DNA from 3 places in the Exiguobacterium sp. BRG2 genome. Region 2 is predicted to be linked to each of the others. Evidence: a T-box and tRNA genes for the amino acid it is inferred to sense, from the RefSeq annotation. Region 2 holds a T-box; the other regions hold tRNA genes.
What was found. A T-box is a leader RNA that pairs with one kind of tRNA and senses whether it is charged. The one in region 2 lies ahead of Q9R23_RS06265 (valine--tRNA ligase), so its partner is inferred to be a tRNA-Val.
Positions count from the first base shown of each region.

Region 1 (10,791 bases), on a different contig from region 2:
CAAGCTGACTCTTGATGTTCAATTCTGCTCCATGTGTCTGCGCAATTGCTTCAACGATGGAGAGTCCGATTCCAGTTCCTCCATGTTTTCGAGAACGAGATGCTTCCGTTCGGTAGAGCCGTTTCGTTACATGAGGTAAGGAGTCTGCAGCGATCCCTTCTCCTGTATCTTCGATTTGAATGAAAGCCCCTACTGCGTTGACACCATAACGAACGATGATTGTTCCCGACGTCGTATGTCGACGTGCATTTTCAATGATATTCACGATCATCTGACGGAGCTGCTGAGCGTCACCTATCACTTCTAATCGCTCACCTTCTATCTCGAACGAAATATTTTCTTGTTCGATGTCCAGGCGCATCAATCGTATCACTTGATGAATCAAGTCTTCGACATCGACAGGTTTTCGTTCCATCATAAAAGCATTGGCATCAATTCGTGCCAGCCAAAATAATTGTTCAATCCATTCATTCATTTGCTGAATTTCTTCTCGAATGATCGTAATGTAGCGTCGTCGTTCATCCGGCGTCAACGTTTGGCGTTCGAGAATATCCGCGTATCCCTTTATATATGTCAATGGTGTGCGTAGTTCATGAGATACGCTTGCTAAAAACTCGGATCGTTCTCGATTCAAAAAATCGAGATCCTGTTTTAATTGCTGAATCGAACGCGCCAATTGTCCCAGTTCGTCTTGTCGATCAATTGGCAACTCTCCACTTTCCCCATCCAATAGACGCGCCGTCGCTTTTTCCATCTGAATCAACGGACGAGAAATGATTCGGGTCGTCCAAATGCTTGCCGCTCCTGCTAATAATAGTGCGAGCAGACCCACTTGGAAAAACTGCTGTTTCAACGGATCAAGTACGTGATCTACGATTGCTTTAGAAGCGAACATGAAGACATGACCCCGATGTTTCCCGTCGATGGTAATGGGACTGTCCGTCATTAAAAAGTCACGCATCGTCACGATTTTTCCTTGTCGACGGTAATCAAAATCCGTATGCTCTAGCACACTTTTCATCTCACTCGTCAAAGGACGTGATGCTTCGAGTTGTTTTCCTCTTGCATCGGTGATCACGACAGTAAAGGATGAGTTCGCTTCCATCATACTGACATGACGCATCGTCGTTTGGTCGTAGGAATCGACTAGGACATCACGATGGGTATTCCCTCGGTTCAGCAAACCACCCACCACTTCCTGCGTTCGTATTTGAGACAACTGATAATACAACGTCCCGAACAATACACTGCCACAAATTAAAAATGTCGCAAGAACGATTCCTCCGACCGAGTATGAAATACGACGCATGACGTTTCCCTCCTTATCTCTCCATTTTAGTATAGCGAAAAAAACATAATCACTGCCGATAAACGAAACTGTCACTTCATCTGCACACGATTTGCACATACGCTGGGTATAGTAAAAAAGACTAATGACTTCAGGAGGGTTATAATATGAAAAAATCATTGACGTTAACTGTACTTGCTCTTAGTTCTACGCTTTGGCTCGGTGCATGTGGATCCGCTTCAAATGACGATGGAAGTAATAGTGACTCACACGATATGTCTCATGGAGATATGATGCATTCGAGCGACGGAAAGCTACCATCCGGTTTAAAGGAAGCCAGTGATCCGACTTATCCGAAAGGAAGCAACGTCACGTTGACGACGGATCATATGGACGGTATGGACGGAGCTAAAGCAACGATTGCGGGAGCTTACGATACCGTCGTCTATGCGATCAGTTACAAACCGACTACTGGTGGAAAGATGGTGAAAAATCATAAATGGGTCATTCAGGAAGAACTCGATCCCGTTCCAACTAAGCCACTGCAAGTTGGTGATGAAACGACTGTCAAGGCGGATCATATGAAAGGTATGGATGGAGCAAAAGCGACGATTGATGAAGTAACGGAAACGACGGTCTACATGGTGAACTATGAACCGACGGACGGTGGAGAGATGGTGAAAAACCATAAATGGGTCACAGAGGATGAGATAAAGAAATAATAAAAAAGCCCGCTTTTCCTATAAAGGAAAAGCGGGCTTTCGGTATGATTCTGACTGGGCTCGAACCAGCGACCTCTACCCTGTCAAGGTAGCGCTCTCCCAGCTGAGCTACAGAATCATGTTTGCAGTACGTAATGTACTTGCTAGGACATGTATTAATATATCAAGAAACTAAAAGGCTGACAAGTCTTTTTCCGAAAAAAAATAAAAAAATTAAAACGGAGGAATTGACCCCCGCTTCCTCCATTTTGAATGACTTACAGGAAGGTTGATACTCGATCGATCGGTAAACGGAGTGCCGGACGTTTTTTTGCATCTTCGACCGCTTTACCGACAGCAATCAACATGACCGGTACATACCGTGACTCGGTAATAAACGTTTCCGTAAAACGTTGATGATCAAATCCACCCATTGCGAGTGTTGATAATCCACGCGCTTCTGCCGCGAGCATCAATTGCATCGCAGCAAGACTCGCATTCGACATTGCCGCGTCGCGACCATACGCTTCACTTTGATAAGCGCCTTCTACTTGTGCTTTGATCGAATCAAATAAATCCTCTGTCATGCCACCTGCTTCTACTGCTGGACCGTACACCGGATTGTAGTTTCGATTAGCTTGAACATCACCTAAGATCGCAATGACTGCTGAAGCCGAAGTGATAGCCGGCTGATTGTATGCGATCGGTGCAAGCTGTTGCTTCGCTTCTTCTGAATGGAAGACCGTGAAATGCCAGTGTTGTAGATTCCAAGCACTCGGCGCCGCTGTCGTCCATTCTAATAGTTCTTCCACTTCCTGTTTTGAAAGTTTGAACGTTTCGTCGTAATGACGAACGGAACGTCTTTCTGTTAAGACACGCATTGTATCAAGTGTTGCCTGTGTCATGTGTAAATCCCCCTTATTATTATCAGATTACTTAGATATCGTAGCATGTCTCTTTTTTATTGTCCTCTATCAATACTTCAAACGAATTTACTGTTATAAAACAATAGTTGACATAAAACTTCTGTACTAATACAATAAAAACAAGAAAAAGACCATTTCGTTTATTTTGAAGGAGGAAAAACACATGGAACAACCCCTTTACCAAGAAGCATCTGCTGCATTCTATCGTGAGCTTCCCGTCAAGACATGCGCTCATTGTGGGAAAGAAATGGACGAGCAATGTGAATCCTATCAAACGGAATGCGATGAGTGTGCTGTAACAGAACACTAATAACACATGAAACAATCACTTATTCAGTGGTTGTTTTTTTATTTCTTACAAACTTCTTCTAAATAAATCGATATTTTTTAGAAAAATCGATTTTTCGTCATCTTTTTGTCATCTGTTTGTTACAAAAGAAACAGTCAGAATGTTACATTATCTGTATATGATATTTTTGACAAAAGGAGCGACAGACAACGATGGATCCATTTACCTCAAGCCACGCTAGCGAACTCGGTCCACGACCGCGTACAAAAAAAAGAAAGTTTTTCCCTCGGTTCTTCTTACTTCTCACACTTGTCTTTCTCGGAGTTGGGGGATATGTCGCTTATCGATACGTATTTACTCCTGAACAACAATCCATTACGACAGGTAAATCCATTACTGTAGTCCCTGTCGTCAATATGGAAAAAGCACGCGTGGAAAAATGGAATGGTGTGACGAAAAAAGTCGCTTATTTAACATTCGAGGATGGTCCATCCGCATTAACACCGGACTTACTTCGAACATTGGATCAACTTCAGACTCGTGCCACTTTCTTTTATCTCGGAACACAAATAGATGCTTTTCCGCAAGAAGTCAAAGCTGCTGCTAAAGCTGGACACTATATCGGATTACACGGGGAAACACACGATTACGATACATTGTACGAAAAAGGACAGTATGTCTCAGAGATGCAAAGTGTTCAGAAGAAAATCCATGAGTTGACGAAGCTAACACCACATTTGACACGACCACCTTATGGCTCTGATCCAGGCATCACGAAAAAAATGGCATCTGCCATTCATTCAGCAGACTTCCGAGTATGGGACTGGTCGATCGATTCAATGGACTGGTATTACAAAGATAGTGCAAAAGAAGTGGCTAATACGGTCATTCGGCGAGCAGAGCGTCCATTTGAAATCATTCTCTTGCATGAACAACCACAAGCTATCAAGGCCCTTCCGGCCATTGTTGCCGGACTTCAGAAAAAGGGCTATCAGTTCGCGATTTATGATGAAGATTTCCATATTCCGTACAACTTCGTGCAATACTCGAATTTATAAGGAGTTACTATCTAGATGAAAAAAACATTCGTAGCAGTACTGTTCCTGTCGAGCTTTGGACTTGCTGCCTGTTCCAACGATTCACCAGCCTCTCTTCATGAACAGCTAGAGCAACAAGTGAAAGGTGAAGAGAAGGCATTCACGCTAGCTGATCAACGTGCTCGTAAGGATGAAATTTCAGTTAATACGTACCAAGCCGTTCTTGATGCAGGTGCTGAAGAAATCAAACGCTCTCAAAATGAACGGGAGGAACTAGAAGCCTTAAATGACGAACGGCTTTCTTTATTGAAACAAGAAGAAACGTTACGTAAGGAAACGTACGCTGAACTTGATCTTGAAGAATTGAAGGATGCTGTAAACAAACTTGATGGTAAAGCACAAACGGAAGGAACTGCCTTAGTGGCAATCATCAAGGAACGCCAGCAGACGTTTCAAACGTTCTCTAAAACGTATCGACAAGCGATGGACGCTGAAAAGAAAGTGCTTTCACGCTTGACTAAAAAACCGGATTTCGTTAAGATTGATGAGTCAACAGCGGATTTAAATCGTTTAACACGGAAAGCTACCGCGTCATTAAAGAAGTGGAATACGCTGACCGTTCAGTACAACCAAACGAAAACCCGGCTGTATCGTTTGCTCGACACATCAACTCAATAAATCACACAGGTTGCAACCAAACCCTGTCCAAAAAACCTGGACAAGGCCCCGTTGCAACCTTTTTTGTGTGGTTTTTACTAAAAATGGAGGGAAATTATTCATGCATCGCTCAAAAGCAACCTTATTCGTTCTCATTGGCGCTATCAGTTATGGTGTCCTCTCAACGATCGTCAAACTCGCTTATGCAGCTGGATTTAACTCAGCAGCCGTTTCTGGGAGTCAATTTTTCTTCGGTTGGCTGATGATTTTCAGTCTTGCCTTATTTACGAAAAATCTTCGTCTCGATCTCAAGACAGCTGGTCTTCTCATGTTGATCGGTATCTCTAGTGGTACAACTGGTTATCTGTACTATCAAAGTCTTCAGACCGTATCGGCATCCGTTGCAATCATTCTCTTATTCCAATTCACTTGGATCGGTGTCATCATCGATGCGCTCGCATTCAGACGTTTACCATCTCGCGCGCATTTCCTGTCTGCGATTCTGTTGATTGGCGGAGCCATTCTTGCGAGTGCCGCTTACTCGAGTCCACTTGACTTCCGTGGAACATTATTCGGTCTTGGAGCGGCTGTCAGCTTCTCAATTTTCTTACTCGCTAGTGGACGCATCGCCAATCATTTACCCGTCATCAAGAAGAGTTTTTACATGATGACAGGTGGTCTTGCTTTCGTCATGACGATGTATCCACCGACGACGTTCTTGTCCTCTGCGAACTTCGAAAATGGACTTCTGTTATACGCGATTCCGCTCGGTCTGTTCGCGTTAATTTTACCACCGCTCTTATTTGCTGCGGGCGCGCCTCACCTCTCCCCAGCAAGCGTTTCTTTGCTTGGAGCAGCTGAACTACCGACAGCGGTCATCTGTTCCGTGTTAATTTTAGGTGAACATCTGACGAGCTCTCAATGGATTGGGATCGTCATCATCTTGATTGGAATCTTTTATCCGATCTATCGCTCGAGCAAAACAGCACCTGTTGCGAACGTACAGCAAAACGACCTTTCCTGAGCTCAGGAAAGGTCGTTTTTTTTACTTCTGTCGTTTCATCGCATCTGCAACGAATTCGACATCTGTGCCAATGATGATTTGAACACTAGTCGCCCCCATCTTCATGACACCTTTTGCTCCAGCCGCTTTAATCGCCGCTTCATCAATGATGCTTGGATCCTTGACTTGAAGACGTAAACGTGTCGCACAGTTGTCAATCGACGTGACATTTTCTGTTCCTTTCAATCCAGCAAAAATTTGAGCTGCTTGTTGTTCATATTTATCGTCTGAGTCCGTCAAAACGACTCCCGTGTCTGTAACGAGCGATTCATCTTCACGACCTGGTGTCTTCAAATCGAATTTTGTGATCATGAAGTAGAACAGGAAGTAGTAGACGACCGCGAACGCGAGACCAACCGGGATGATCAACAATGGTTTTTTCGCAATCCCGAAGTTCAAGGCGTAATCAATGAAACCAGCCGAGAAGGAGAAGCCATGTAAAATACCGAGTAAGTTAACGATGGCCATCGATAGACCCGTTAGTACAGCATGGATGACGTATAAAACAGGTGACAAGAACATGAACGAGAACTCGATTGGTTCCGTAATTCCTGTCAGGAAGGATGTCAGTCCAAGACCAATCATCGCTCCGGCAACGGCTTTTCGATTTTCCTTACGCGCAGCCATGACGATGGCAAAGGCTGCAGCTGGCAAGGCAAACATCATGATCGGGAAGAAGCCAGCTTGATAAATCCCCGCTGTTGGATCTCCAGCGAAGAAACGCGCAATATCCCCGTTCGCTACCGTACCATCTGCTTTTTCGTATGAACCGAAAACAAACCAAAAAATATTATTTAAAACATGGTGCAAGCCGACAGGAATCAGGAGACGGTTAAAGAATCCAAACAAAGCAGCGCCTCCTGCGCCAAGACCGACCATCCATTCACCGGCACCGTTGATACCTTGCTCGATGAACGGCCAAACATAACCAAAGATGAAAGCAAGTACGAGCATGACCGCTGAGGTAATGATTGGAACAAAACGACGGCCTCCGAAGAATGCCAACCAATCCGGTAACTTAATATTGTAGAAGCGATTGTATAGAAGACCGGCAACGATACCCGCAATGATCCCACCGAATACTGCCATATTGACGGTTGAACCGAGCGTCGCCTGGTTCGCAATCGAACTAAGCGTCGCGCCATCGACCTTGGTCGAGGAATCATTGACGATCGCCGCAATCGCATCATATTTTGCTTGAATCTGTGCACTGGAATAATCCTTGTTCATCGAGTCGACGCCATTTTTTAAGACAAGATACCCGATGGCTCCGGCAAGACCCGCTGCCCCACTCGCATCAATCGATAGACCGATTGCGACACCAATGGCAAATATCAATGGAAGGTTATCAAAAATCGCCCCTCCTGCTGCTACCATCAATGGAATATCTAGCATATCCGCCGAACCTAATCGAAGTACGATTCCGGCAGCTGGTAATACTGCGATTGGTAACATCAAAGCCTTACCAATTCGTTGTAGAAACTGCAACATCCCTTTCACCCTTTCCTAAATAAAACGATAATGACAGAACAATGTAAACGCTTTTACGTTTTTAATTATTCCATATAAATATCTAAATGACTAGACCTTCATACAAATTATTCACTATCTTTTTTATTAGTATAAAAATTCATTATAGCAAACACTAAAAACCGGACTAGAGTAATCCTCCAGTCCGGTTTTTCTATTTAATTCCCACGGTCTTAACGACGAGTTGTATCTTCAAAATTTTGTTGAACGTTTCCTACGGTTTTCTTGGCGTCACCTTTTAATTGATCTTTTTTACCTTCGCGCTCTGTCGATTTATCTCCTGTTGCTTTACCGAGTGCTTCTTTTGCTTTACCCGCTACTTTATCAACAAGACCATCTGCTTTTTTATTGAGACCACTGTCATTTGACATAACCATTACCCCCATTTAAAAATTTTTTTTGCGATAGTTGTATGTTCCCGTATGACTGAATTTCAAACATTTCCTGTATCCATACCGACACTCATCCAAACAAAAATAACAGTGAACATCTTGTTCACTGTTATTCGATTTGAATGTATTCATTTACTGGGCGACGGAAACGCCTAACACTTGTTCAATCCGTTCGAACGCCCAATCCAACTCTTCTTTTGTGATGACAAGCGGTGGTGCAAAGCGAATGACTGTCTCGTGTGTTTCTTTACAGAGTAAGCCTTTCTCTTTCAACGCTTCGCAATATGGTCGAGCTGCTTCTGTTAGTTCAACACCAATGAACAATCCACGACCACGTACTTCTTTGATCATCGGGTTGTTGATTTGTTTTAATTTCTCCATGAAGTACGTACCGAGTTCGAGTGAACGTTCCGGTAACTTTTCGTCTTCTAATACTTCAAGTGAAGCAATCGAGACGGCACAAGCGAGTGGATTGCCACCGAACGTCGAGCCGTGTGAACCTGGATTGAAGACAGAAAGGACATCTTTATTCGCAGCAACACACGAGATTGGGAATACCCCACCGCCCAGTGCTTTCCCAAGAATGTACATGTCTGGTGTTACCTCGTCCCAATCAGAAGCAAACCATTTACCGGAACGACCAAGTCCAGATTGAATCTCGTCTGATACGAGCAAAACATTCTGCGCACGACAAACTTCTTGTGCATCTTTTAGGAAGCCATCATACGGAATTAAAATTCCTGCTTCGCCTTGAATCGGCTCCAAGATGAATGCCGCTGTATTTTCAGTGATTGCCTGTTTTAGTGCCTCCAGATCGCCGTATGGAATCGTCTTGATTCCAGGAAGAAGCGGTCCAAATCCTCGTTGATATTCTGCCTCCGTCGACATGGAGACGGCTGTCATCGTTCGACCGTGAAAGTTTCCTTCACAAACGATGATTTCAGCATCACCTGGGATTTGTTTCACTTCATATGCCCAGCGTCGTGCTGCTTTCACTGCCGTCTCAACAGCTTCCGCACCTGTATTCATTGGTAATACCATGTCTTTACCCGTCAATTGTGCTACTTTTTCATAGAAAAAGCCCAGTTGATCATTGTGGAAGGCACGTGACGTCAAAGTGATTTTATCCGCCTGTCGTTTTAGAGCTTCGATGATTTTCGGATGACGATGTCCTTGGTTGACGGCTGAGTAAGCACTCAACATATCCATATAACGACGTCCTTCTGGATCCGTGACGAAGACACCTTCTGCTTCTGAAATGACGATCGGGAGTGGATGGTAGTTATGTGCTCCGAACTGTTCTGTCTGTTGAATGATTTTCTCTGTTTGATTCATCGAGATTCCCCCTTATAGCTCTTTAGATAACGCTTTCAAAATCATTATAGCAGATTTTCTTGTATAATCTTCATCTAAAAAATGTATAACCTAGAGGATTGGGATGCGTAAGAATTGAATATATTGGGAAAAGACAAGACAAGTGAACCGTCATCTCTTTTCATCATAAAGGAGCGTGCGCACGTAATGGATCGTTCGACCATCGATTCCTATGAAGTCGTCATTCAAGAGTTTCCACTACCGTCTTTCATCTTAAATATCGATTTGACTATTCGTTCCTGGAACGAGTTAGCAGAACAGCATTGGGGCTGGACACAACAGGAAATCGTCGGACAAATCGTTCCTTTACTTGACCAGGAAGATATGGCATTCAGCCATCAAATTTGGCATTCCTTTTTAGAACGCCATCAATCGGTCCAATTGCCGAATGCCTCCTTATTCCATAAGTCTGGTACTCCCATGACCTCAACGTTGCTACTGTCTCCTCTACTTGATGAAATAGGCAATGCCATTGCTGCTTTCGTTTGCTGTATTCCGTCTGCTCAACAACCGATTACAACAAAACCATTATTTCAAGGTTTGATGGATTTACGTCAGGCGTTCGATCAAATCGCCAGTGTCGCTGTATTTGACGCGCGTGGTGCAATTACGTATATAAACGCCCAACTCATGGATGTAACAGGTTACTGTCCTGAAATGCTTATTGGTCAGCCATGGTCCATAATTCTCGATCAAACTAGTGCGACTGTCTCAGAAATCCGAACACAACTCCGTGAACGCAAAGCATGGTCTGGTCATCTTAGTCTCATTTCACACACGGGTGAACGAAAACATCTCCAAGCGACATTGATTCCGATTTATGATGCAAACGGCGTTCGTTTTCAGCATCTGTTCATCGGTAACGACATTACGGAAACAACTGTGCTTGAAGAAGAACTTGATTTTTTAGTGCATCACCATGAGATGACGCATTTATTGAATAAACGTGGATTTTTACGCGAAGGGGAAGCATTGTTCCAGTCTGCTGCATCACATGAACCCATTGCACTCATTTTGTTCGATATCGATCGTTTCAAAGTCATAAACGATTCGTTTGGAACACATGTCGGGGATCAACTCCTTCAAGCAATGGCAACACGGCTTTTGGAACATACGACGGGTGTCCTTGCTTTTCATCCGACGAGTGATTTATTCGGTGTCCTATTACCTGCACCCTCGAGTAATCTACTCTTTCAATATGCTCGAAAATTACAACAAGCGTTACAACGTCCTTATTACATTAACGGTCATTCACTCATCGTTTCTTGCACATTCGGTATCACCGTCTATCCGTCTGAAGCGAAAACACTTGAAGATTTATACCGCCGCTCTGAAACTGCTCTCTATGCAGGAAAATCAATTGGTACGGGAACGATTCAGTACTTAACACACGAGATGGACACACAATTCACACGTAAAATCCAACTCGAACGTTCTCTCTTCACGGCACTCGAAGATCAGTCGCTCTACCTTGCTTATCAACCGATCATCGAGCTTCAATCTCAAGCCGTCAAAGGATTCGAAGCGTTATTAC
Region 1 is NZ_JAUZUW010000007.1:145,757-156,547, forward strand. Features, by position in the region: gene Q9R23_RS10895 (HAMP domain-containing sensor histidine kinase) at 1-1,309, opposite strand, end outside; gene Q9R23_RS10900 (YdhK family protein) at 1,456-2,010, shown strand; tRNA gene Q9R23_RS10905 (tRNA-Val) at 2,056-2,128, opposite strand; gene Q9R23_RS10910 (nitroreductase family protein) at 2,268-2,894, opposite strand; gene yhfH (protein YhfH) at 3,079-3,225, shown strand; gene Q9R23_RS10920 (polysaccharide deacetylase family protein) at 3,417-4,262, shown strand; gene Q9R23_RS10925 (YkyA family protein) at 4,278-4,919, shown strand; gene Q9R23_RS10930 (EamA family transporter) at 5,020-5,922, shown strand; gene nagE (N-acetylglucosamine-specific PTS transporter subunit IIBC) at 5,944-7,452, opposite strand; gene Q9R23_RS10940 (CsbD family protein) at 7,665-7,862, opposite strand; gene Q9R23_RS10945 (ornithine--oxo-acid transaminase) at 8,016-9,218, opposite strand; gene Q9R23_RS10950 (EAL domain-containing protein) at 9,405-10,791, shown strand, end outside.
Region 1: it has a tRNA-Val gene. The T-box ahead of Q9R23_RS06265 (valine--tRNA ligase) is inferred to sense a tRNA for this amino acid. The anticodon was not compared.

Region 2 (10,791 bases):
ACTCAAGGTCCATCCCCTGACGATCATCATCGTTTTGCTCGTTGCCGGGAAAATCGGTGGCATCATCGGTGTCATCTTGGCAGTTCCGACCTATGCGGTCTCAAAAGTCGTCATTCAGAACATCGCTCGGATTTATCGTTTACGTCAGCAACGTCTCGACGTACCGGACGTGACGGTATCATCTGAATCGTTGAAGTAAAGTGTAACCCTCTGCTCTTTTTAGGAGCAGAGGGTTTGTGATTTTTACGGGAGAGGGATAAGGTAGAAGAAGAGAAAAAATGAAGAAGATTTCACAACTTCGACTCATTTTAGTTTATAAATTGATTGGAATCTTTTTTATAATGGTTATAATGTAGGATAGAGAACGAAAAGATAGATCGGAACGAAATCTTTGGACGTAAGGGGTAGAGCGCATGCATATCGTAGTGGTCGGCTTGAATAACAAAACAGCGCCTGTATCAATACGCGAACAAGTCTCATTTGGGGAGCATGAGATGAAGGGAGCGGTCGTCGCATTGCGCGATGAAAAAAGTATCTTTGAAAGTGTCATCGTCTCGACATGTAACCGGACGGAACTGTACGTCGTGACGGATCAGCCACATACAGGACGGTATTATACAAAACGTTTCCTTGCAAACTGGTTTGGTTTGACGATGGAAGAGCTCGAGCCGTATCTCTTCATCCATGAAGGATTCGATGCGATGAAACATCTGTTCCGCGTGACAAGTGGTCTTGATTCAATGATCGTCGGTGAAACGCAAATCCTTGGTCAGGTCAAGACAAGCTTCTTCATGGCACAGAAGCTTGAAACGACAGGAACGGTCTTTAACAAACTCTTCAAAGAAGCGGTCACGCTCGCCAAACGGGCTCACGCAGAAACTGGAATCGGTGAAAATGCCGTTTCTGTCAGTGCTGCTGCCGTCACGCTTGCCGAACAGTTACTCGGATCGCTTGAAGATAAATCGATTGTCGTCATCGGTGCGGGAGAAACTGGCGAATTGACGACGCTCAACTTATATGAAGCAGGAGCTCGTGACATCACGGTCTTTAACCGAACGCTCGCCAAAGCAGAAGAGGTCGCGAATCGGTTCGAAGGATCAGCGCATTCGATTAATGAAATGCAGTGCGGTTTGCTTCGGGCAGACATCGTCATTTCTTCAACAGGTGCAAAACGTGCCATCATCAAACGGGAAGACATCGCAGCAGCACAGCTGTTCCGTCACGATCGTCCATTCTTGTTGATTGACATCGCAGTACCGCGCGACATCGAACCGACCGTTGGTGACTTGCCAGGCGTTCATTTATATGATGTCGATGATCTGACATCGATCGTCCAGCAAAACATGGCGGAACGGATGAAGGAAGCGGCGAAAATCGAACAACGAATCGAAGCGGCAATCGCTGAGTTCGAAGGGTGGATGACGACACTTGGTGTCGTGCCGATCATCACGGAATTACGAGACCAAGCATTGCGGATTCAACAAGAGACAATGCAAAGCTTGGAACGGAAATTACCGGAGATGTCAAAACGTGAAAAAACCGTCATTGGTAAACACATGAAATCCATCATCAATCAATTGTTGCGTGAACCGCTATCTTACATCAAAGATGCGGCAGCGAAACCGGATGCTGATGAGCGGATTGCGCAGTTCATGGATACGTTCGCATTAAACGAAGACTTGTTTGATGGGCTCGAAGATGAAATCGTGACGTCAGAAGAGACGACACCTTCAGCAAAAGCTGTGAACCGGTGAACAAAGTACGATTTGTGTTACAATAGAAAATGCATGGGGCGGACTTGTGCCGCCCCTTTATCATTGTACAGGGGGATTTTAGCATGCGAAAAATCATTGTTGGATCGCGAAGCTCGAAGCTAGCGATGACACAGACGAAATGGGTCATTGATCAGTTGAAACAAGCCGGCGCGCCGTATGAGTTCGAAATCAAGAACATCATCACAAAAGGAGACCGCATTTTGGATGTGACGCTCTCAAAAGTCGGTGGTAAAGGGTTATTCGTAAAAGAGATCGAACAGCAGATGATTGACGAAGAAATCGATTTTGCTGTTCACAGCATGAAGGATTTACCGTCTGAACTACCGGATGGTCTCATCATCGGTGCCACACCAGCGCGTGTCGATGCGCGTGATGCCTTGATCACGAAAACAGGAGAAGGTCTTGCTTCCTTGCCAGAAGGTGCGGTTGTCGGCACGAGCAGCTTACGTCGTGGATCACAATTGCTAAAACTCCGCCCTGATTTAAAAATCGAATCGATTCGCGGGAACATCGATACACGACTTGATAAATTAAAAAATGGTCCGTTTGACGGGATTCTGCTTGCAGCAGCTGGTCTAAAACGGATGGGTTGGTCTGAAGACGTCGTCTCGGAATATCTCTCGACAGATGACATGATTCCAGCCGTCGGTCAAGGAATCCTCGGTATCGAATGTCGCGAACATGATCAAGAAGTACGTGATCTCCTGCACCTGATCCATGATCAGATGACAGAAAAAGTGGCATACGCAGAGCGCGCTTTCTTAGCGGCGATCGAAGGTAGCTGTCACGTTCCTGTTGGTGGATTCGCAACGATCAACGAAGACATGTCAACGACACTTGTTGGATTCATCGGATCCGTCGATGGAGAGCAAATCCTAATCGAGCGCGAATCAGGTCTTGACCCGATGCAACTCGGTCAAGACGTTGCCGAACGTCTGCTTGCTTCGGGCGGTCGTGAGATTCTCGCGACACTTCCGGATGACTTGTAAGCAGGTACTCTTCACGGGCAGTCGACCACCGACGACCGAGCAGATGGCGCGACTGCGCGCCGTCGCGATCGAGTCGGTGCACTATCCTGTCATTGAAACGCGACCGGTTTCGTTTACGTTGCCAAGGGGAATTGATTGGCTCATCGTGACGAGTCCGAATGGTGTCCACCGGATTGCTGATGCGTTGCCTGAATTAGCTGCAACGCGTATCGCGGTCGTCGGACGAAAGACGGCAGACGCACTTGCGAAGTACGGTCGAACAGCCGACTTCTGTCCGTCGACCTTTACAGGAGATGCACTCGTCGCAGAACTCGTACCATACTTGTCTGACGGCGATCATATCGTTTTTGCGCGAGGGAACCGCTCGCGGCAAGCACCGGTCGATCAGTTACGAAAACTGAATCGATATACGATCGAGGATATCATCACCTATGAAACCGTCACTCGTCGGCTACCTGAAGCACTTGTCAAAACAGCCACCTATATTGGACTGCAGAGTCCTTCCGCTGTCGAAGCGATTGCTCCGCTAGACCCGAAGACGACCTTCATCGTCATCGGGACGATCACGGAGCAAGCAGCAAAAGCAGCCGGACTTCAACCGATCCATGTCGCCCGTGAATTCACGGTGGACGGCATGATTGATCGTATCATTGAGGAGGAATCAGCATGAACACATTAGAATACGCACGTCACCGTCGTTTACGTCATACCGCATCACTCCGGTCACTCGTCCGCGAGAACCAGTTGCATAAATCAGATTTGATTTATCCGATCTTCGTCGCTGAAGGTGAAGATATTAAACGCGAAGTCAGTTCGATGCCTGGCGTCTTCAACTTATCACTTGATCATCTGACGGCTGAGATTGAAGAAGTCGTCGCACTCGGAATCGAATCTGTCATTTTATTCGGTGTTCCGCATGACCACTTGAAAGACGAGCAAGGATCAGGTGCGTTTCACGATCACGGGATCGTTCAAGAAGCGACACGTCTCGTTAAAAAAGTTGCTCCGCAGCTAACGGTCATCGCCGACACATGCTTATGTGAATATACGTCGACAGGTCACTGTGGAATCGTCGCCGACGGAACGGTCGATAATGATGCGTCATTACCGCTTCACGTCAAAACAGCCATCTCACAAGCTCGAGCAGGTGCCGACGTCATCGCGCCATCATCGATGATGGACGGATTCGTCGCAGCGATTCGTCAAGGATTAGACGAGAACGGCTTCAACCATATTCCGGTCATGAGCTATGGTGTTAAATACGCGTCTGCTTATTACGGTCCATTCCGTGATGCAGCGAATTCGGCACCGGGAGAAGGCGACCGGAAAGGTTATCAAATGGATCCAGCAAACCGTCGCGAAGCGTTCCGCGAAGCAACAGCGGACGTCGATCAAGGAGCTGACTTCATGATCGTCAAACCTGCACTTGCGTTCATGGATATCATTCGTGATGTGCGCGAGCGAATCGATCTACCAATCGTTGCGTATAACGTATCGGGTGAGTATGCAATGGTCAAAGCCGCTGCCTTGAACGGCTGGATCGACGAAGAACGAATCGTCCTTGAGACGATGCTTGGCTTTAAACGAGCAGGCGCTGATTTAATCATCACCTATTTCGCAAAAGACATTTGTCGTTACCTGGAGGGGTCGAAATGAGCTTAATTAACCAGAACTCAAAATCAAAAGAAGCATTCGAGCGGGCACTCCCGCTCATGCCGGGTGGTGTCAACAGTCCGGTTCGTGCTTATAAATCGGTCGGGATGACACCGATTTTCGCAGATCATGCGAAAGGATCAAAGCTCTATGATATCGACGGAAAAGAGTATATCGATTACGTCCTGTCATGGGGACCGATGATTCTCGGTCATGCCGATCCAATCGTCACGTCAGCGATTCAAGAACAAGCGACGCGTGGCTGGAGTTACGGGACACCAACGGAAATCGAATCAGCGATGGCGGAAGTCGTCATCAGTCGGGTACCGTCGGTCGAAGTCGTCCGGATGGTCAATTCGGGTACAGAAGCGACGATGGCTGCCCTTCGTCTCGCACGCGGCTACACAGGTCGGACGAAAATCCTCAAGTTCGAAGGCTGTTACCATGGTCACGGTGACTCGCTCTTGATTAAAGCAGGTTCAGGTGTCGCGACACTCGGATTACCGGATTCACCAGGCGTTCCGGCGCAAATCGCGAGCATGACGCTGACAGTTCCGTACAACGATTTGGATGCTGTCCGGATCGCGTTTGAAAAACACGGCGACGATATCGCCGGTGTCATCGTCGAACCGGCTGCTGGGAACATGGGCTTCGTGCCACCAGAACCAGGCTTCCTCGAAGGCTTACGGGAAATCACGTCGGAAAACGGCGCTTTATTGATCTTTGACGAAGTCATGACCGGTTTCCGTGTCGGATTCCACTGTGCGCAAGGACACTTCGGTGTCACACCGGACATCACATGTCTCGGTAAAGTCATCGGCGGCGGCATGCCAGTCGGGGCTTACGGCGGACGTCGTGACATCATGGAACAGATCGCACCACAAGGTCCAATCTATCAAGCGGGTACATTATCCGGGAACCCACTCGCGATGGCAGCGGGTCTAGCGACATTGACACAATTGAAACCAGAGCACTATGAAGAGTTCGACCGGAAAGCGAGCCGTTTGTCGGAAGGTTACCTGAACGCTGCGGCGAAATACAACATTCCGCTGACGACGAACCGTGCAGGCGCGATGTTCGGTGTCTTCTTCACGAATGAACGCGTCACGAACTTCGAAAAAGCGAAAACATCGAACCTTGAGATGTTCCGTTCGTATTATCAAAAGATGGCGGCGCGTGGTGTCTTCTTACCACCATCACAATTCGAAGGTCTCTTCCTGTCGATCGCTCATACGGATGAAGACATCGAGCGGACGATCGAAGCCGTCGAATTGACGTTCAAGGAACTCCAAGTTGAATTTGGTCGTTAAGCAGTTCTTGACGATTGCTTGAACTCTCGGCTAAAATGAGTAAAGAAGAAAATGGCAACAGCGATGACGGGAAGAGTAGTCCTGTATTCGTACCGGTGTAGAGAACACATCCTTGGCTGAAAGATGTGACGGGCGAACAGGAGGAAGGTCACCCCACGAGCTGGTATCGTGAGTCTTACGAGCGATATCCGTCCTCCACACGTTACGTGGCTCGAGGGCATCCGATTGTGGGTGAACTAAGGTGGTACCGCGGAAAAAAGCAACGGCTTTCTTTCGTCCTTAGCATAGGACGAGAGAAGCCGTTTTTATTATGGACAAAAAGGGAGCGATCAGGATGCAGGAATTATCAATGCCAACGAAGTATGATCCGCAGGCAACGGAAGAAAAATGGTACGACTTTTGGGTGAAAGGTGACTATTTCAAAGCCGATCAGGATCCAGAAAAAGAGCCGTACACGATCGTCATTCCACCACCGAACGTCACAGGTAAATTGCACCTTGGTCACGCGTGGGACACGACGTTACAAGACATGCTGACACGGATGAAGCGGATGCAAGGGTTCGACGTCCTTTATCTACCAGGAATGGACCATGCTGGTATTGCGACGCAAGCAAAAGTCGAACAAAAACTGCGAGCAGAAGGGCAATCACGTCTTGAAATGGGTCGTGAGAAATTCCTCGAGCAATCTTGGGCATGGAAAGAAGAGTATGCGTCAACGATCCGTGCACAATGGGCAAAACTCGGTCTTGGACTCGATTACTCGCGTGAACGCTTCACGCTCGACGAAGGCTTGTCGGAAGCAGTTCAAGAAGTCTTCGTGAAACTTTACGAAAAAGGCTTGATCTATCGTGGCGAATACATCGTTAACTGGGACCCGGCGACGAAAACAGCGATCTCGGATATCGAAGTCATCTACAAAGATATCGAAGGGGCGTTTTACCACCTCAGCTATCCACTGACGGACGGTTCAGGTCATGTTGAACTCGCGACGACACGTCCTGAGACGATGCTTGGTGATACAGCGATCGCCGTGAACCCGAAGGATGAGCGTTACGCTCACCTCGTCGGAAAAACGATCACGTTACCAATTGTTGGTCGCGAGATTCCGATCGTTGCCGATGAATATGTCGACATGGAGTTCGGTACAGGTGTCGTGAAGATTACACCTGCACACGACCCGAATGACTTCGAAGTCGGTAACCGCCACGAATTACCACGTGTCCTCGTCATGAATGAAGATGGAGCGATGAACGAGAACGCAGGGAAATACGAAGGCATGGATCGTTTCGAATGCCGGAAACAAATCGTTGAAGATTTAAAAGCAGAAGGTGTTCTAATCAAAATCGAACCACACTTGCACTCTGTTGGTCACTCGGAACGTTCAGATGCAATCGTCGAGCCGTATCTCTCATTACAATGGTTCGTCAAAATGGAACCACTCGCGCAAAAAGCACTCGAGGAACAACAAGGACCAGACAAGGTCAACTTCGTTCCACAACGCTTTGAGAACACGTATGTACGCTGGATGGAAAACATCCGTGACTGGTGTGTCAGCCGTCAACTGTGGTGGGGACACCGGATTCCGGCTTGGTACCATAAAGAAACAGGCGAAGTCTACGTTGGCAAGGAAGCACCAGCCGATCTCGAGAACTGGGAGCAAGACAACGATGTTCTCGATACATGGTTCTCTTCAGCCCTTTGGCCGTTCTCAACGATGGGTTGGCCGAACACGGACGCAGCGGATTATCAGAAATACTTCCCGACATCGACACTCGTTACAGGGTACGACATCATCGCCTTTTGGGTATCACGGATGATCTTCCAATCGTATGAATTCACGGGACAACGTCCATTCCAAGACGTCTTGATCCACGGATTGATTCGTGATTCGGAAGGACGCAAGATGTCGAAATCCCTCGGGAACGGGATCGACCCGATGGATGTCATTGAGAAGTATGGTGCCGATTCACTTCGCTGGTTCCTAACGACAGGATCGACGCCAGGGAATGATCTTCGTTTCTACTGGGAAAAGATCGAAGCAACATGGAACTTCTCGAACAAACTGTGGAACGCAAGCCGTTTTGCCTTGATGAACATGGATGGTCTAACGTTTGATCAGATTGATTTGACAGGCGAGAAATCACTCGCAGATAAATGGATTCTGACACGCTTACAGACGACGATCGACGATGTGACGCGTTTGTCGGACAAATATGAGTTTGGTGAAGCGGGACGTATTCTCTATCACTTCATCTGGGAAGACTTCTGTAACTGGTATATCGAGATGGCGAAGTTGCCGCTCAACGGAGAAGACGAAGCAGCGAAACAAACGACGCGTTCGGTTCTTGCCTATACACTCGACCGGATCATGCGCTTGATGCATCCGTTCATGCCGTTCATCACGGAAGAAATCTGGCAACACTTACCGCATGAAGGTGAGACGATCACACGTGCCGCATGGCCGACACGCGAGGCGTCACTCGACTTCCCGGAAGCTGTTCCAGCATTTGAAGCGGTTCAGAACGTCATCCGTTCGGTTCGTAACATCCGCGCGGAAGTGAACGCACCGATGTCGAAACAGATCCAACTGTTCATATCGACGAATGACGCACGTGTTCAAGACGACTTGTCGTCAAACAGCTCGTACTTGCAAAAGTTCACGAACGCGTCTGAACTCCGGATTGAAGAACAGATGCCGGCGCCAGAAAAAGCAATGAGTGCGATCGTAACGGGAGCAGAATTGTTCATCCCACTCGCTGACTTAATCAACATCGAGGAAGAAATCGCGCGCTTGAATAAAGAACTCGTCAAGTATACGAAAGAAGTCGAACGGGTCGAGAAAAAACTCAACAACCCTGGCTTCGTCGGCAAAGCACCAGCACATGTCATTGATGAAGAAAAAGCGAAGGCACTTGATTATACGGAAAAACGTCAAGCTGTCGAAGCACGCATCAACGAACTCTCACACTAATTACAGCAGTGGCTCAAGTCTCCTTGAGCCACTTTTTTTAAAGGAGCGAACAGCATGAGGACGCGAGAAGATGTATTGGATTGGTTATCGAGCTTACTAGCATTCGGCGTCAAACCAGGTCTTGAACGGATGCAAGCGATGTTACTGGAATTACAGATTGACCCGGACGCGATTCCGACGATTCATGTCGCCGGAACGAACGGAAAAGGATCGACGGTTGCGTTCTTGCGTGAGATGGGGGTTGCGGAAGGATTGCAAATCGGGACATTTACGTCACCGTACATCATTCAGTTTGAGGAACGGATCATGTTGAACGGGTTACCGATTGCAGAAGATGATCTCGTCACAGCTGCGATTGCCGTTCAAGCTGCCATCGGGCGCATCGATCCGGCACTCGGTACGGTCACCGAGTTTGAAGCATTGACGGGGCTTGCCTTCTACTACTTTGATCAGATTCGCCCGGATTTCGTTATCTATGAAGTCGGACTCGGTGGGTTGTATGATTCGACGAACGTCTTCAAGAAGCCGGTCGCAGCAATCATCACGTCGATCGGACACGATCACCAAGCGATTCTCGGAGATACGCTCCAAGAGATTGCCTTACAGAAGTTCGGCATCATCAAACAAGGGACACCGGTCATCGCCGGAAAACTGCAGGAAGAGCTGACGGTGCCGTTAATGGCGTATTGCGGGGATCGGAATGCGACGTTGAAATGGAGTCAGGAAGCCATCATCCGTTACCGATTAAAAGAGACGGGTACCTGGGCGACATATGATGGGATTCCGGAGACACGTTTAGGGCTCGAAGGCCATCATCAAGTCCACAATGCGGCAAACGCCGTCATCTGTGCGCGACGACTCGGCTGGTCGAAGGCGGCAATCCGAAAAGGACTACGGGAAGCAAAACATCCGGGACGCTTTGAGATCATCTCGCGTAAACCACGAATCATTCTCGATGGTGCCCATAACCCGGAAGGCATCACGGCACTGGTTGAACGGTTAAAAGAGGAGTCCAAACCTGTGACGTTACTTTGTTCGATTTTACGTGACAAAGACCGGGTGGCGATGCTAACGCAGTTACATAGCATTACACCAGATATTTACGAGACGACATTTGATTTTCCGCGAGCAAGGACATTCGATGAGTTAAAACAAGACGGGGCTAATGTAACGACGGTCGAAGCGTTCTTCAATCAATTAGAGATGGACCGGACATACGTCGTGACGGGATCACTCTATTTCATCAGTGAAGTACGAAGATACTGGGAATTAATTAAAAAATAGGTAAAAAGTCATAAAAGGGCGTACAATGAAAGTAATAGTGTCATTATAAAATTCATGTACAAGGAGCGCCCTTGATGAAAACTTATAAACTGCTGGCTTCACTAGTATTCATCGTCTTTCTACTCGGGATTGGTCTTGGTTACACGAGTGCGAAGAATAGTTGTTTTGATAATGGAACACCAATCGCTTCCCGTGATTTAAACGTTCAAAAAGCATTTGTGAAAAACCCAATACCAAACAGCGACGACGATTTAGTTGCCATGGACTATTCGATTGAGTTAAATCGGATTGGTCAAAAATACATCACTGGTAATTGTGGGAACTCGAAGTCTGGGACGTTCGCAATCGGGGAACTCAACTTCGAAGAATTGTTGCCGGATGGATTTACGTTTGAAGGTGTTGTCATGGAAGGTTTAAGCACGAAACTGTTAGCTTCACCTGATTTAAAACAAGATGGTAAGACGGTCTTCTTTGAAAAAATAAACAACACAACAACACAACAAAAAATAATGTTGCATTTTCCACATGTCGTAGAGTTTGAACCGGTCCGTGCCGGAAAAAGTGGAAACGGAGCGATTAAGTCATGGGACCCATTCATTATTCGCTATGATGAGAATGGGAATTCGATTAGTAAGACGGCAGGAAATACACTGACATGGCGTTTCATTTTACGGACAGCACCAAAAGCGGGGACAGTTACGTTTGACGAGACACAAGCTCTGTTTAAATCGACAGCATCTGTAACTCGTTCGACAACGCGACCTAATGGGAATGCATGGGGCTATTGTAAATTTCCTAATCACAAAAAA
Region 2 is NZ_JAUZUW010000003.1:237,919-248,709, forward strand. Features, by position in the region: gene Q9R23_RS06235 (AI-2E family transporter) at 1-199, shown strand, start outside; gene hemA (glutamyl-tRNA reductase) at 414-1,754, shown strand; gene hemC (hydroxymethylbilane synthase) at 1,838-2,764, shown strand; gene Q9R23_RS06250 (uroporphyrinogen-III synthase) at 2,754-3,434, shown strand; gene hemB (porphobilinogen synthase) at 3,431-4,420, shown strand; gene hemL (glutamate-1-semialdehyde 2,1-aminomutase) at 4,417-5,727, shown strand; T-box leader at 5,782-6,011, shown strand; gene Q9R23_RS06265 (valine--tRNA ligase) at 6,062-8,698, shown strand; gene Q9R23_RS06270 (bifunctional folylpolyglutamate synthase/dihydrofolate synthase) at 8,753-9,982, shown strand; gene Q9R23_RS06275 (hypothetical protein) at 10,057-10,791, shown strand, end outside.

Region 3 (10,791 bases), on a different contig from region 2:
ATAAAAACTTACTTGTTCTGCGGCGCCCGACTGGGAATCGGATCGATTCCGAAAACGAATCATTTCACTGATCCAACAGACGCTACCAATGCTGAAGATCCATTCCCACAATGTCACGTACGCTCCTCCTTTCTGTTTCAGAACTTGTTTCGAAAGCGCATTCAACGTTATTTACCCATTGCAATTCACCCTTAAGCTACATTTAGAAAACTTCAGAAATACTTCATTTTCATGACAAGCATTCCGAATGAACCCTGTTTGAAAAAAAGAATGGTATTCTAATCTAAAATATGGATGCAGATCCTCATGCATAAAGGAGATATACGATTCATGAAATACATCACGACACTCATCACGACGTTGACATTAACAGCGGCCTGTACATCAGTGTATATACCAACAGTCGAAGCATCGACTTCTACTTATCGGCAAGCCAAGACATCTCTTCATTTACGTCAAGGGACATCAGTCGAGCAACCGAGTCTTGCGGTTATTCCGACGGGGATCTATGTGACGGAACTGTCGAAAGTCGGTACATGGTCAAAAGTACAATATGGTACGAAGATTGGTTATGCGAGTACGAAGTATCTACTGACGGATGAACAAATCGGTGGGAAACGGATCGGTAAGACACTCATCGCGAATAAGAACTTAGCACTCCGTTCGACGTACGCTCCTGGAGAGAATCAGCAAGCGCGTGCAGCTTTTGAGAAAATGCGCTTGGCGGCAAAAAAAGAGGGGATTACGCTGGTCGCATTTAGTACATACCGTTCGTACGCTTACCAAAAGGCATTGTTTGATAAATATGTCGCGCGAGATGGATATGAAAAAGCGAGTACTTATAGTGCGGAGCCAGGAAAAAGCGAACATCAGACAGGACTCGCTTTTGATATAGGGGGAGCAGATTCTTCTAAATACGCGATGTTCAGTTTTGCGAAGACGAAAGAGGCGAAATGGCTGTTCGCGAATGCGCACCGGTATGGTTTCCATCTTCGTTATCCATCTGGTAAAGAATCGTGGACAGGTTATACGTATGAAAGCTGGCACTACCGTTATGTAGGGGCGACGCTTGCTGCTCGCCTGAAACTCAGTGGGTTGACAATGGAAGAGTATTTTCATCTTGCTCCTTGGAAACCAGTAAAGACTTCGACATCTTAAAACATGATAAATAGAGGGTGTTGGATTCATCTATTATTCGTCTTGAATGAAAGAGATGGACTGTTTGACAATGACCGGCATGCTGATTGGTAGCTGAACATGACGGTACATTGGAGCAGACGGATGAACCGTTGGAATCATAAGCCTCACACTATAAAAAGCCCATCGCAATCCAAGCGATGGGCTTTTTTGATGTTCACTTAATTGGTTGTTCGTTCTTTTTTCGCTTTTTTGAAGAAGAACAATTCATAGACGACTGGAACAATGATGAGTGTTAACAACGTAGATGTCGTTAACCCCCCAATAACTGTTAGGGCGAGACCTTTTGAGATCAATGTCCCTGAAGAAGTTGTTAATGCGAGTGGTACTAATGCCATGATCGTTGCGAATGCGGTCATCAGGATTGGACGCAATCGTGTTTTACCCGCTTCAATCAATGATTCGCGAATCGGCATACCACGTCCGACGTTTTGACCGATGCGGTCTACGAGAACGATTGCGTTCGTGGTGACGATTCCGATCAACATCAAGAAGCCGATCATGACACTGACAGACAATGGTTCATTCGCAAGGAAGAGCGTGACGAGTGAACCGATTGGAACAAAGATCAGAGAGGACAAGATGATGAACGGAATTCGTGCTTTTCCGAACGTAATCAACATTGTCAGGTAAACAAGTCCGATTGCAACGACAATCGCAATTCCGAGTGATTGGAAGATTTCAACCGTATCGTCATTTCCGCCACCACTTGTCAGTGAGACACCGTCTGGTAAATTAATTTTTTCGACCTCTGTTTTTACAGCATTAGAAACGTTTTGTACGTCGTCTCCTTTAACTTGTCCGGAAACGCGAGCATATACTTTTCCGTCGAGCTTTTGAATTGATGTGAAGGTCTCGACTTCTTTGACGGTCGCGACATCTTTTAGAGCAACAGGACCGTTTGCTGAGAACAGTTGGACGTCTTCGAGATCTTTCTTCGAAACGAGTCCTTTTTCATAAGACAATTGTACATTTTGATCTTTATTATCAAGATTCAACGTGCCAACAGTAACAGGCTTCGTTTGATCATTGACGGTCCCGAGGATCTGGAAGCCGGATAGTCCACGATCACTTGCTTTTTCAGGATCGATTTCAACGAGGAATTGCTTTTGTTTTTCGCTGAAGTTGTTTGTGATATATTTTAAATCACTATTTTTGGACATATTATCCTCGACTAATTTCGCAGCTTTTTGAAGCGCTTCGAGATCGTTCGAGAACAGGTCGACATCGACGTTGTTGTTCGACGGAGGACCACCTGTTGATAATTCAGCTACGCTGATTTTGACATTGACGTTTTCCTCTTGAGCGATGTCCTCCATCTGTGTCTCAAGTGATTTGATCGTTTTCTCAACGTTCGCGCCGTCCTTCAGGTTCAAGAAATAACTTGCTTTATTATCGAGACGTAAGCCTGTCGTAAAGTCTCGTGCTCCGACAGACGTCGTGACGTCAGCGATTGCTTGTTCTTTATCAAACATCTTTTCCATCTCAAATGAGACGTCGCTCGTTTTCTCGAGTGATGTGGCAGCCGGAAGTTCAAGCGATGCCGTTAGTGTCTTTGAGGCTTCGTTCGGAATGAACGTAAAGCCGAGACGTGGAACGATCGCTAGAGAACCGCCGAGAAGAATGAACGATACAATTAAGATCGTCGCCTTATGCGAGAGTGACTTTTCAATCAGCTTGCCATACCACCGTTGAAGAGCACCTTCTTTTTCTTCTGCTGGAACCTTCTTAAAGGCAAATTTCGCAAGAATCGGTACGATCGTGATCGCAACGAGTAGTGAAGCAAGTAATGAGAAAATAATTGTCAAAGCAAACGGTAAGAAGAACTTACCAGTGATTCCACCGACGAATCCGATTGGCAGGAAGACGACGACGGTCGTTAGCGTCGATGACGTGATTGCTTTTAAAATCTCTTTTGTCGATTGTTCGATGATCTCATCCGTCATACCGGATTCGGATTTTCGAACACGCCGGAAGATGTTCTCGATAACGACGATACTATCATCAACGACACGACCGACCGCAACGGCCATCCCGCCAAGTGTCATGATGTTCAGAGAAATATCTTGCCAGTTCAAGAAGATAGCAGCAATGAGTAACGATAAAGGAATCGAGACGATGGCAATGATCGTTGCGCGAATATTTCGTAAGAACAAGAGTACAGCGAGAGAGGCAAAGAGGGCACCAAGTAATCCTTCTTTGACGAGTGTCGCGACGGATTCCTCGATATCCTTCGCTGAATCGATCCCAATCGTATAGTCGACTTGATCGTCATATTTATTAAGGATCTTCGTGACTTCATCTGCGATTTCGACCGTATTGGCATCTTGTTTTTTCGTGATTGCCATCGATAAGGAATCTTTTAAATCGTAACGTGTTTTTTCGCTTTGTTGCGAGACTGCTTCGATTTTTGCAATATCTTCTAGACGAATCGGTTCTGCAGGTTCAGACGCCTGATCTGTAGCTGCTCCACCTGTTGTACTTGGTGGTCCTTGTGTTGCACCTTGTGGTGGACCGCCAGCAGATGAACCACCTGTTTGATCGCTACTAGCTGAACTAGTCGCACCTGCAACGGGTGTCAATTGTAGATTTTTTAGTTTATCTAGATTTTCTAGTTTTCCCTCAACGCGAATCGGTATTTTTGAATCGTTTTCTGATAGCTGACCAGATGGGAACGAGACATACTTTCCGTTGATTTGTTCCTTGATACTTGAGAGCGAGAGTCCTGCTTCTGTTGCTTTCTGATTATCGACGGTGATTTGAACGAGATCATCTTTGTAGCCACCAACGGAAACGCTATTGATTCCTGGAATCTTATTAAGTTCAGGTTCGATATCGTCCTTGAGGATTTTTTCGATGTCTTTACCATCCTTACTAAAGAAAGAGATATTATAGATTGGGAACGATCCAAAGGACAGACGATTTAATTTCGTTGTTGCTTCCTCTGGTAGATTCGCATCTTGGATTGCAGCATCAATCTGTTGTTCGACTTTATCCATATCAGTATCGAACGGGAATTCGATGTTTAAGATACCGATGCTTTCATAAGAAGAGCTTGTCAGCTTAGTAGCTCCTTCGATTCCTTTCAATGCAGTTTCAAGCTTCGAGACGACTTGTTTATCGACATCGTCGGGCGAAGCACCAGGATATACTGCTTCAACAGAGATTTGAGGAAATTCGATTTCTGGGAACTGATCGACTTTTAATTTCGAGAAAGAATAGACGCCTCCTAAAACTAAAAGAATGGCGATGATGAAAACAGCCACCGAATTCTTTAAACTGAATCGGGTTAAAAAGTTCATATGAACACTCCTTTCGTTTATATGTGCTTATTTACATAGTAGAGGACACTCATAGAACCCGCAACTTTAAAACTGTTTTATTCAAAAAGATCTTTTTGAAAAAAGATAATTTTTTTGTTAAAAAGGCTTTACACCTTTCGATATGCTGCTATAATAAAAATATACCCAGTAACAACACAGCATGATTCTGTAGCTCAGCTGGGAGAGCGCTACCTTGACAGGGTAGAGGTCGCTGGTTCGAGCCCAGTCAGAATCATACCGAAATCGTTCCTTTTCGAAGGAACGATTTTTTTTGCATTAAAAAAACTATTCCCGAAATCAATCAGGAATAGTTGGAAGGTAGAGATATTATTTTATTGGATTTCGAGATGAAGATCGCCACGCTTCGTCCAGCCTGCGACAGTCGTCAATCGATAGAAGACGAGTGTCAAGACGCCAGGTAAAACGACACCAGTCAAGAAGAATATAAGGAACGCCTGAGGACCTTGGTTGACGAAGATATTGAGTGGCGCAATCATCGAATTTAAACCGAGTCCAGCGAGTTCATATGGTACTTTCAAAGAGAGAAGAAGCGTCGCTACAGGAGCTGAAATCATCGCTGCGAGAAACGGTGCAACGACAAGACGTGGATTTTTAACGATATTCGGGAATTGTACTTTAGGTGTGACAAAGAAAGAAGCAATCAAACCACCGGGATCCGTCTGACGATATGCCATCAATGTGAAGCCAACGAATTGAGCGGAACAGCCAATGAGTGCAGCGGCACTTGCTACAGGATCAAGCTGCAAAGCGATAGCGAGTGCAGCGGACGAAGCGGGAGACATCAATAAGACACTAAAGATGAGTGCAATGACAAGAGATGTAGCAATAGGAGACGATTCGACTGAAGCGGTGATCATAGCGCTGAATTTTGTAAGGAGTGGTGTCGTTACGGCAGCAGCACCGATACCAGTTATACCACCGGCAAGCACAGCACTCATCGGGATGACCATCATGTCAAATTTCGTTTTTCCAGTCATGCGTTTTCCAACGTATACAGCGACCGCAGCTGCGAGTAATGCACTGATTGGCTGACCGGGGGCAAGAACGAGTCCAGAAGCAGTCGATTGAAGCGCAGCACCACCAATCGTCGCTGCGATCATCGCGCTGAACAGGACAAGTGTGTTTCCTCCGAGCTGAAAGGCGATACCGGCACCGAGTGCAGGAGCAAGCAGTACTTTTGCGACGCCGCCAATCGTCAGTAGCATTTGGATATGTAAAAAATTGCCGAGCGTCTCAATCAGGAGTCCGACACCGAGTGTTACAAGAACGGCATTCGCCATTCCAGCTGATACTTTTACCATTCGATCCATCGCATATTCTTTCAACGTTGTCATCCTCTCTCTATCTATCTCTATTTTTTGCCATGAAAAAAGCCTATCCATTTTTGGGATAGGCGCCACTCATTCTGTGCGGGCGCCTCATTCGATGCATCGAAAGGAGGGCCCAAAAATCATTTCCGTTTCATCATCGGAAAAGTTTTCAGTCCCTCATGCATAGAATAATCAGTCGTCCGGCTTGGTTAAATGGCTGTTGCGTCGGAATCATTCAATCGTGCCCCTCTCTGTGAATTTTTTCTAAGCCTAACATGCTTCTGATCAATAATCAATATTTTCTGACAATTTATTTTTTCTCTAAATCTAATAGGAATTTACGCTATCATCGGGAAATCCTAATGTACTAACAATGGAGGCGTTTACATGAAAGTAATGATTTTTACAGATATTCACGGGAATGCTTCAGCATTGCGTGCCGTGTTGTCCTACCTCGATCAGTCTTCAGACATCGATGCTGTATATTGTCTCGGTGATCTCGTCGGTATCGGACCTGAACATAATGAGGTCATCAATTTGTTAAGGCAGCGGCCTGATATTCAGACGATTTCTGGAAACCATGATGAATGCGTCCTTGCTTTGATTCATGGGGATGTTTATCCCGCTAGTTACCAACATGCGAAAGAGCACCATCAATGGATTGCAGATTCATTGACGCAGGAGAATCAGAGTTATTTGGAGCGTTTACCGCGTGTATTGAATGTCACCCATCAGGAACAAACGATGTATCTGACACATTATGCCTATGCCGATCAGACGAAGAAAATCGGTGAGGAACCCTTAAAGCCAGCAGTGGATGGAACGAAAGAAAACTTACCCGTCCTTTTTTCCGGAAATGAGGCGCGAATCATTGGCTTTGGTCACCACCATCCAGCACAACAAGTTGAGACGGATCAAACGCTGTACATCAACCCTGGAGCGATCGGGTGTCAGGAAACAGCTCTTGCCCCAGTAGCAATCCTCACTTTAGAAAAAGGACAAGTTCGTTCGGAAATCCTGACGATTCCTTACGATGACCGCCCATTTCTAAATGTACTCAATACAACAGAAATGCCGGAACGTGAATTGATGCGACGTCTCTTCTTCGGAAATAGATCATGAAAAAAACCTTCATGAATAGATCATGAAGGAAATCGATCATGCAGACAGTTTCGTCATGATTGAGACAAGACAGACGATAATCAGTAACAGGATGCCGATATTTCGTTTCAACGAGTGGCGTGACCAGTAGAAGAATAGTGCAAGTACAGGGGCCACGAAAAAGGCAAGAACAAGACTGATCAGTGTTGCAAGAAATAAAACAAATATCCAGAGCTTGCTCGTTGTCCGGTAAACCTGCCACATGTCGTAAAGCGACATAAGTGTATAAGCGAGTAATACAAAGATGATTCCGGTCGATAAACTCAAAACGATCATCACTCCATTCCTTTTTTAGTATAAGGGAAGGAGCAAAGATGACTATATGTCTTGCAGGAAAAAACGTGACGAATCGATGAACGTACGACTAAACGCTGTAATGAAGGATAAGGAGAGGACATTCATGTCAGATATGTATCGCCGTTTTTTCTGTTTCCAGATATTTTAATCATGCTTGTATTACTGATCGGAATAAGTGGGTATATCATCGCGCAACCATTCAGTTGGTCCATGTTGCTATTCTTTTGCATCGGATTGATCGTCTTTAGTTTTAGTGAATATTTCACCCATCGTTTTTTGTTTCATCTACCACCACCGAAGAACGTGTTCGGACGAAAGTTGTTGAAACGACTCCATTACGATCATCATGCGCATCCGAATGAACTGCATCTGTTATTTTTACCAGTATGGTATTCCTTGCCGAATCTCGGATTTTTTGCGGTGGTGACATATCTTCTGACGCAGTCTGTCGTATTGACAGCTGCAGCTGCAAGTGGATTGATCGTCATGTTACTTGTTTACGAGTGGAAGCATTATGTGGCGCATGTTCCGCTAAAGCCGAGAACACGCTTTGGGAAATGGATGAAAAAGACGCATCTGTTACATCACTTCAAAAATGAACATTATTGGTTCGGTGTATCCAATCCGGTAGGAGATTGGTTATTTGGAACGCTGAAGGATGAAAAAACAGTCTTATCTAGCCAAACGGCACGTGATTTAGAAAAAGAATTGGATAATAAAAAACCGCCGATCCATTGATCAGCGGTTTTTTATTCACAGAACGCGCAACATGGCACGTCGAATCGTATCGAGTTCAAGTGGACGCGCAATCGATGGCCATTCGGCGATCAACGCGATATACGTTCGAAAGATCAGGAAGGCCGTGACATCGACCGGTATGTCGCGATCGTCTTGACCAAGACGAGTCTCAAGTAATGTCTTGATATATTCGACGACATGTCGTTCAATCCGCATCCGTAATTCCTGCATCTCTTGTAATTTTAAGTTGCGTGTTTCTTCGATGATTTGAAGAATGAATAAGTGTTGTTGCTGATGATAGGCGATGGCGTCGATCATTGCTTGTTTATTTTCTTCTACGGTCGCCTGTTCGACGTAAGCGCGTTCTGCTTCTTCTTTCATCTCTTGCAACACACGTGTTACGAGTGATTCAAACAGATTGAGTTTACTTTCGAACAATTGATAGACGGTTGGTTTTCCGACATGAGCGCGTCGGGCGACACGCTCGATCGTCGTTCCCTTATAACCGAGTTCTGAAAAGCAAGCCATTGCTGAGTCGAGTATCAAAGTTTCTTTATCAGACTGTGTCATGTTGTTTTCGTCTCGCTTTCGTTGAGAGTAGAATCCGTTTGGCTCCGAGCCCTCCAACGAAGCAGATGATTAATGCGACGACTAATATGGTCGCAAGGACTTGACTATTGGATACGAGGACATCCGTCACACCGAGTCCAAGCGCTTCGCGGAATCCACCGACCGAATATGTCATCGGTAAGAAAGCGTGAATCGCTTGGAAGAACCCTGGCGTCATTTCGACAGGGAACGTTCCACCACTACCACCGATTTGAAGAAGGAGTAGTAAGAAGGCAAGGAACTGTCCGACGCGACCGAGTAGCATCGCGAGCGTGAACAGAATGGTAATGAACGTCATACCTGTCAAGGCAGCGAATCCATAGAGCGCAGGGACACTCGCGACATCAGCATCCAGCACATAGACGATGGCTGTGGCCGCTGCGACACCTTGTAATGCGCCAATCGGTAAGATAAGTGATAATTTACCGACGAGGAAGCGCCATGTCAGACTCTCACCATGTTCGGGACGAATCTGATAGACCGAAGAGAACATCAAGGCACCTGCGAACAAGGCAATACTAAGGATATAAGCTGATAAACCAGAACCGTAATTGTTGACAGTCGAATAGTCATGTTCTTTTAAGACGACGGGTTCTGCTAGCATATTATCCCGCTCTTTTGTCGGCTTGACCGTCGCGTCTTTAGCTCCTTTGCTGAGCTCATCCTTCAGTGTTTTAGCTCCATCTTCAAGTTTCGTGTTGGCATCCGCGATTTTTGAAGCACCCTCGGTCGTTTTGCCGATACCATCTGTAATCGTAGAAGAACCAGATGCCAATTGTCCTAATCCGTTATTCAACGCGCTAGCCCCAGCTTGAAGTTGATGTGTACCATCTGACAGTTGGTTCGCGCCGTCAGCTAGTTGGGCACCGCCTGTTGCGGCTTTATGCACACCCGCAGTATACTGACCGAGTTTTTCATTGAACGTCTGTTGTCCACTAGCTAATTGTTGTGCGCCAGACTCGACTTGTTTCGCACCATCGACGAGCTTCAATTGTCCAGCGTTTAGTTGCGATACAGCAGACTGGACTTGCTGACCACCTGCGGCGAGTTGACCGATTTTCTTCGTTGCTTCTGTTGCTTGAGCAAGACTCTGATCAATTGCACCTTCTTGGGCAGCAAGACTTTGAATATTTTCTTCTAATGAACCAATAGAACCGAGTAATGTTTGTTTTTCTTCATCTGATAACTGTTCAGAAGCAGAAATAACTTCTTTTAGTTGAGCGACGTTTGCCTCAAGTGCTTGGCGACGGGCCCGTAAGTCCTGTTTCGCCTGTTCAGCATCTTGATTGAGTTGTGTTAAAAAGGCATTCGCAGCTTGTGCTTTTTTATCCAATTGATTTAATCCGTCCGTCAACTGAGGAATTTTTTCATTAAGCTGAGCAGTACCCGCAGCCAGTTGTTCTGCCCCTTGGCGTACCTGTGTTGAGCCACCGCTGAGTTTTGTTGCGCCTTCTTGAAGTTGCGCGGCACCTGCCTGTAACTTGCCACCGTTTTCATCGAGTGTGTTCAATCCAGAAGATAGCTCACCCGTTTTTTGAGCGAAGAGGGTGGTCTTTTCGTCGAGTGTCGTGACACCATCACTCAGTTTTTTCGAACCTTGATTCGCTTCCCCGAGTTTTTCGGACAGTGTCAGACTGCCATCTGCGAGTTTTCCAAGATTTGTTGCTAGTGTTCTAGCGCCATCCGCTGTTTTATGGTTACCGTCCTCGAGTTTAGAGGAACCGTCCGACGCTTTTTCCATTCCGTTTGCGATTTTCTTTAACGCACCGAATATAGCACTACTATATTGTTTCGTAACGGATTTTCGGATTTTTTCGTTTAACTGTTTTGCGGCAGTACTCGAAATTTGTGTTCCCGAGTAGTTTTTCGCTGGATTCAAGTAATATTCTAACTCAATCTTCTTCGGGTGATCATCGAGTAGTGTCGTTGCATTTTTAGAAAAATTCTTTGGAATGACGACTGTCATGTAGACTTTTCCGTCACGCAATTCTTTCTCTGCCTTATCCTGAGACAAGAACTGCCAATCAAAATCATCATTTTTTTTGAGTTTATCGACGAATTGATCCCCGATGTCGACTTTCTCTCCTTTAAACTTTGTCGCCTGATCTTCGTTGACGATAGCTACCTTAATATCT
Region 3 is NZ_JAUZUW010000007.1:131,699-142,489, reverse strand. Features, by position in the region: gene Q9R23_RS10875 (methyltransferase family protein) at 1-117, opposite strand, end outside; gene Q9R23_RS10870 (M15 family metallopeptidase) at 331-1,158, shown strand; gene Q9R23_RS10865 (efflux RND transporter permease subunit) at 1,359-4,499, opposite strand; tRNA gene Q9R23_RS10860 (tRNA-Val) at 4,683-4,755, shown strand; gene Q9R23_RS10855 (PTS sugar transporter subunit IIC) at 4,853-5,875, opposite strand; gene Q9R23_RS10850 (metallophosphoesterase family protein) at 6,239-6,973, shown strand; gene Q9R23_RS10845 (hypothetical protein) at 7,010-7,288, opposite strand; gene Q9R23_RS10840 (sterol desaturase family protein) at 7,460-8,047, shown strand; gene Q9R23_RS10835 (TetR/AcrR family transcriptional regulator) at 8,063-8,617, opposite strand; gene Q9R23_RS10830 (YhgE/Pip family protein) at 8,604-10,791, opposite strand, start outside.
Region 3: it has a tRNA-Val gene. The T-box ahead of Q9R23_RS06265 (valine--tRNA ligase) is inferred to sense a tRNA for this amino acid. The anticodon was not compared.